Regions from separate parts of the Ureibacillus endophyticus genome, predicted to be linked through region 1. Evidence: riboswitches for the same ligand, from Rfam matches in the RefSeq annotation. Region 1 holds a riboswitch; the other holds the start of a gene.
What was found. Region 1 has a riboswitch for FMN ahead of ribE (riboflavin synthase). Riboswitches for the same ligand answer to the same signal wherever they lie in the genome.
Positions count from the first base shown of each region.

Region 2: linked by a shared signal. The riboswitch ahead of NKR20_RS05840 (ECF transporter S component) and the one ahead of ribE (riboflavin synthase) in region 1 are both predicted to bind FMN.

Region 1 covers NZ_JAMYWW010000001.1:2,989,254-2,992,717, forward strand. Annotated here, with positions in the region: gene ribH (6,7-dimethyl-8-ribityllumazine synthase) at 1-392, opposite strand, end outside; partial or broken gene ribB (3,4-dihydroxy-2-butanone-4-phosphate synthase) at 399-1,019, opposite strand; gene ribE (riboflavin synthase) at 1,039-1,677, opposite strand; FMN riboswitch at 1,863-1,993, opposite strand; FMN riboswitch at 2,116-2,246, opposite strand; gene rlmD (23S rRNA (uracil(1939)-C(5))-methyltransferase RlmD) at 2,443-3,464, shown strand, end outside.
Region 2 covers NZ_JAMYWW010000001.1:1,195,908-1,199,371, reverse strand. Annotated here, with positions in the region: gene glnA (type I glutamate--ammonia ligase) at 1-303, opposite strand, end outside; gene NKR20_RS05845 (MerR family transcriptional regulator) at 325-714, opposite strand; gene NKR20_RS05840 (ECF transporter S component) at 1,023-1,601, opposite strand; FMN riboswitch at 1,868-2,041, opposite strand; gene NKR20_RS05835 (hypothetical protein) at 2,139-3,341, opposite strand; gene NKR20_RS05830 (RNA polymerase sigma factor SigX) at 3,331-3,464, opposite strand, start outside.

The DNA.
Region 1 (3,464 bases):
GTACCAGCACGTTCGATAGCCTGCTCAATATTTTCAGTCGTCACAATTCCAAAAATCACTGGAACATCTGTATCTAATGAAACTTTTGCAATTCCTTTTGCTGCTTCGTTACATACATAATCATAGTGAGTAGTTGAGCCACGGATAACTGTACCTAGGCCAATTACTGCATCATAATTCCCCGTTTTCACCATTTGTTTTGAGATAAATGGTACTTCAAAAGCACCTGGAACCCAAGCGATATCAATATTTTCTTCCTTTACTCCATGACGTTTTAGTCCATCAAGAGCACCGTCTAATAATTTTGAAGTGATAAATTCGTTGAATCGACCTACTGCAATACCTATTTTTAAATCTGTACCTATTAATTGTGCTTCAAAAATTTTCCCCATTTGCTATTCTCCTTTTACCATCATCAATTTTTTTGTACGAAAGCGAACTAAATCTTCTATTGAAATGATTTTTAAATCATGTTCTTTTGCAAATTTTTCCAAACCTTCTAAACGTAGCATTGTTCCGTCATCGCCCATAATTTCGCATATTACACCTGCAGGGCTAGACCCACATAAAGTAGCTAAGTCTACAGCTGCCTCTGTGTGCCCTCTTCTTTCCAATACCCCATTGTCCTTAGCAACGAGCGGAAACACATGGCCCGGTCTTCTAAAGTGGCCTGGTTTTGCATTTTCATTAATGATTTGTAAAATCGTGAAGGAACGTTCATATGCACTAATCCCTGTCGTTGTTTCAATATGGTCCACACTAACAGTAAATGCTGTTTGGTGATTGTCCGTGTTATTTTCAACCATTGCATTAAATTGTAGTTTTTCTGCAAGTTGTCTTGTAATTGGCGTACAAATTAAACCTCGTCCATATGTAGCCATAAAGTTAATATTTTCAGGAGTTGCAAATTCCGCTAATATCACTAAATCGCCTTCATTTTCACGATTTTCATCATCTACAACAATAATGTTTTTTCCTACTTTTAAATCCTCTAATGCTTCTTCTATTGTGTTTAACATTTGTACCACCACCTTAAATTTAAAAACCGTTTTGACGTAAAAAGTCTAAGGTTATATTTGATTTATCTTCAGTTTTTCTTAAATGGTGCATAACATACTTTCCTAGCATATCTGTTTCTATATTGACCTGATCGCCTACACTTTTTATCCCCAAAATTGTTTCACTATAAGTATGCGGAATAAGTGATACCGTTACACTCTGTTCGCTCACCTTAAATATAGTTAAACTTGTTCCATCAATGGTAATGGAACCTTTCGGAATACAATTTTCTGCTAATTCTTTAGGAATTTCGATTTCAATGTAAACTGCATTTGACACAGGTTTTTTACTTCGAATCGTTCCAACTCCGTCAACATGACCAGAAACAAAATGACCACCAAAACGTCCACCTGCACTCATTGCTCGTTCCAAGTTAACATAATCTCCTAATTTCAGCGTATGAATCGTTGTGGCTTTAACAGTTTCAGGCATTACATCTACAGTCATTTGCTCATCGGTAAAATGAGTAATTGTAAGACAAACACCATTCACTGCAATACTGTCACCTAAATTCGCATCAGTAAGAATTTTTTTCGTAGCAATTGTTAGCTGCATACTTTTTTCATCTTTTTGAATTGCTGTGACACGTCCTCGGTCTTCAATAATTCCTGTAAACATTAACTCACCTCTTTTTAAATAAATTAAAAAACCCCTAAAGAAAGGAATCCTTAGGAGTTGGGAGTGTTGTTCTATGCGTCAGATTTCGTCTATATACACGACATAATTTATTACGAAATCATTTAACTAACCTAATTTAGGTATAGTTAAATAAGCCTTTCGAAAATCAATTTTTCAAAAAGCGCCACATCCTTCTCCCATCCAGACTATACTGTCGGCTTTGGACTCACACCAAATCCTGCTAATAATTAGCTCACGGGCTTAGAATTTCTTCATCACCGTCGATTGGGAATTTCACCCGACCCCGAAGGATAAAACGAATATATTTAGTTTGGTTAAATTAAATAAAAAAATCCCGAAAAAGGTCCGGGATTAACTAGAAATGTAAAATGGCAATACTAAATAAGACCATTAAAAATCATTATTTTAATAGCATTTTACATCCTTCTCCCATCCAGACTATACTGTCGGCTTTGGATTCGCACCAAATCCTGCTAATAATTAGCTCACGGGCTTAGAATTTCTTCATCACCGTCGATTGGGAATTTCACCCGACCCCGAAGGATAAAATTATTTAATTTGAATTAAACATATCATGAATTTTCAAAATAAACCACAAAAAAATTCTTTTAATTCGATTATTCATATTAATGTACATCATTATACAAAGCAAAATATCTCCACTTGCTTTACATAAACTCTCAGCTATAATGATTAAATGAACTTATTAAAGGACGTGAACGCGATTTGAGCGAAAAAGTTTTAATGGAAGTAGGACAAAAATTTCCGTTAACGATTAAACGATTAGGGATAAATGGTGAAGGGGTTGGGTTTTACAAACGCAATGTAGTCTTTGTAAAAGGTGCCTTACCTGGTGAAGAAGTAACGGTGAAAGTTTCGAAAGTACAACGCAATTTTGCTGAGGCTGAAATTTTAAAAATCCGTAAACCTTCTAAGGATCGCCAAGAACCATTGTGTGCAATTTATGATGAATGTGGTGGATGTCAGCTACAGCATTTATCCTACACTGGGCAGTTAAAAGAAAAAAGAGATATGGTTGTACAAGCATTAGAAAAATATGTAAAACCATTAGCTGAAACGGTAGAAGTTCGTTCAACGTTAGGAATGGACAACCCTTGGCACTATCGAAACAAAAGTAGTTTCCAAGTACGCAAAGAAGGTAAACGTGTTTACGCAGGATTATTTACTGAAGGGACAAATAAATTATTAAATATTAATGATTGTGCTGTTCAACATCCGTTAACATCAAAAATTACCGTTGCTACACGTAAAATATTACAAAAACTAAATATCACAATATATGATGGAAAAACTTTAGACGGTTTAGTAAGAACAATCGTTGTTCGAACTGGAATCAAAACAGGCGAAACTCAAGTATGTTTAGTCACAACGAGAAAAGACCTTCCACATAAACAAGAACTGATTGAACGTATGCTAAAGATTGATCCAAGTATTGTTTCTATTACTCAAAATATAAACAGAGAGAAAACCTCCCTTATTTTTGGTGATGAAACAATCGTTTTACATGGTAAAGAAACAATCCACGAAGAATTAGGGGAACTTGCATTTGATTTATCTTCCCGCGCTTTCTTCCAACTAAATCCTGAGCAAACGGTTCATTTATATGACGAAATTAAAAAAGCTGCTAACTTAACTGGAAAAGAAAAAGTTGTAGATGCTTATTGTGGTGTTGGTACAATTGGATTATGGCTAGCCCCTCATGCGAAAGAAGTTCGAGGCATGGATGTTGTACCTGAAAGTGTAGA
Region 2 (3,464 bases), 1.8 Mb from region 1:
GCCATCTGGGTTTGCAATGTCACAAATGAAACGTGCTACTTTACCTTTTTCATTTGTCCATGGGAAGATTACAAAAGTATCTAAATCTGGTTTTAAATACATATCTGATTCTTCGATACGTACAAATCCTTCGATTGATGATCCATCAAACATCATTTTATTGTCTAACGCTTTATCTAATTGACTTACTGGAATTTCAACGTTTTTAATTGTTCCTAAGATATCCGTGAATTGTAGACGAATATACTTAACTTCTTTTTCACTTACGATTTGTTTAATTTGCTCTTTTGTGTACTTAGCCATTACATCCACTCTCCTAATTAATTAAAATTCATCCTTAATGCGAGGTAAATCCCCATTTCTTAAAGAAACCTTTTCCAATATTTGCGCTTGTTGTATTTCCTCACGCAATATTGAACGAAGTTGTGCATCCGAAATCGATACTTTGTCAGCTGTTTTGACACCACCAGTACTTCTCATGTCAAATACCTTCTTGACCCCAGCTATGTTAATTCCTTGGTTGAGGAGGTCTCGAATTTCTAACAGTGCATCGACATCATTTAACGAAAACATCCTTCTATTACCTTCTGATTTTGCCGGTTCTATAAGTTTATGTTCCTCGTAGTAGCGAATTTGCCGCGCACTCAACTCCGTTAATTTCATTACCATGCTTATAGGGAGTAACGGCATGGCTCTTCGAAACTCTCGACTCATTAGTATCTCCTCCCTTTCATGTTTTTATATTAATATATGTTATGTCTCTTTGCAATGTGATGTTAGGAAAAATAACATATGTTTTTTCGATAATTATTATCCAGTTATTAGATACATTTGCCATCAAATGTTCAATAATTTCGATTGATTATTGTATTAAAAAAGCCGTTCAATAAGCGTAAATGCTTATCAAACGGCTCAAAATCCTTATGACACGTTTTGTACCCTTTTTAAATCTGAAAATCTTACATCGCCATTTCACAAAAAAAATCAACGGGACGACACCACCCCGTTGATTTTTAATATTGTTATAGAAGATATTGTGCTCGTTGATTTCCGATCCACACTCTCATCGTACGGAATAACACAATAACAATCACTAATAACATAATTCCTTTTACTATATTAAACGGTAAAATACCTAATACAATCGTTTCTTTCATATCGAAACTGCCCCAACCAAGGAAATAAGAGTACATTGGTAAGAAGGCAACATAATTTAATAAGCTCATTCCTACAGACATCGTGATTGTACCAACTACTAAACCAAATGTTAAACCTTTAATTGTAGGTAATTTTTTATAGATGTAATATACAGGTAAAATGAATAAGATTCCCGTTACGAAATTTGCCATATGTCCAACTGGAACTCCAGTAGGTGCTCCCGAGAAAATCCAATCCAGAATGTTTTTAAATAATTCTACTAAAGTACCAGCTAATGGACCCATTGTAATGGCTGCAATTAACGCCGGTACATCACTAAAGTCAATTTGCAGGAACACCGGGAACCATGGTAGCGGGAAATTTAAAAGCATTAAAATAAATGAAATACTACTTAACATAGCAATCGTTACGAATGAACGTAACTTAAGTTTTTGATGTTTCATCGCAATCTCTCCTCTTTGCTGATTCAACTCGCAAGAAGAAAGGACAGTCACCAAAATTCGTTTCTCAATGTAAAAATCCCTTATGTAAAATGAGCATAAGGGAGAAAATAGGCACATTGACATGAAGTGGTAAAAAATCGTACGCGAAAGAAGAGATTACCAACACGAAAATTGGCAACTCAAATAAAAGTATGTGCAACAATATATTTGCATACTTTTAGCGTACAGTTTTTTCCAATTCAAAACGAATCGAATAAAGACCGTACCTTCACCTTCTCCCATCCAGACTATACTGTCGGCTTTGGAATCGCACCAAATCCTGCTTTATAAAAAAGCTCGCGGGCTGAAGAAAACATCTGCAAAATCCTCCAAGTTAATGGTCGGAAGTTGCGTTTTCTATTACCGCCGGTCGGGAATTACACCCTGCCCCGAAGATGAATCAAATATTAAATTTGTTTTATGGTACTATTATATCTCGGAAAAGAAGTATTGTAAATAGGAGTAAAATAGTTTATTGAATTTACTGAATAATTCGATTTATTGTAGAACTAGTTCATAAGATACTTCGTTTGCAGCTATTGGCATAGGTAGTGGTTCACTAAAATTAAAACCCTGCCATCCCGTCTGTACAATGTTATTAAATTGTACTTGCATATTGAAGTTAGCCGCTGTTAATAAAATACCTTCTATCATTTGCATAGCATCTTGTTGATCGTAATTCATTAAATCTAGTTGATCAGTAAATGCAACTGTCACAATGTCACCTTCAACTGAAATTTTAAAATCAACCCCTTCGATAATGACAGATTGATAAATATCATTATCCTCCTCTTTCATTGCTGAAATGGCTTCTTCTATAGTGCTAAAAGTTAAACGAAAATTTGGTGCTAAATATTCTGATCCGTCTGCTTGTGTATGTCTGTAATAATTATATTGGTTCTTTAACTGTATTGGTTTATTTGGCATTCCAACTTCACTAAATACAAAAGGTGAACCTGTTTCATCTAACGTAATTGCTTCATCATAGTAGTAACTGAATGTATCAATAAGGGAAGCTTCATACGTAGCTGGTCCTGCTGATCCGGAATCATATGGCGGATTCTTTGGTAATGTATGAACAACTTGTTGATTTTGTTCTGATATTTTTCCAACATAGGGATGATACTCACTAAAACCAATCGCACTTTCATCAAATAGTGGTGCGTATTGATTATAAAGGTCAACACCGGTAGGCTTAATTTTGCCGAAATCCTCCATAATCCGTTCATTTGGGATTAGTACCGTTACCGGAACACTATCAGCTGCATCACTTGCTAATCCTAATTGGAAAATTGTTTTTCCTTCGATTTCATCTGGATAGACAGCTGTGCTTAGATTAACGGCATCCATCGTCATCATTGTTCGATTTTCTGCTAATTCTGTTGCAGACTCTTGTTCCATTTGGCCCGTATCTTCTGTAGATTCCATTTTCATACTCTCTTCCGATACTTCTGATGTTTGATTTAGCTCTTTCATAAATGAAGGTACTAAAATTGCAAATAAAATAAGTGCGGCGGCAGATATTGTAATCGGGATCCAATTCCGTTTTTTCTTTTTAACAATTTTTGTTTCTTCTTCGTCAAAAACTCCATCATCTATTAATCGTTGAAGCACATCATCTTTTGAACGATGATCATGAATTTTTGGTACATTTGAAAGCACTTGTTCGATTTTTTCATCGTCCCATTTTTCATGACTCATAATGATTTGCCTCCTTTTTACCAGATGTTGTTAATAAATCTCGTAGGTTCTTAATCGCTCGATGTTGGGTAGTTTTGACTTTCCCTTCAGTCCAATTTAATATCGCTGCTGTTTCTGCAATAG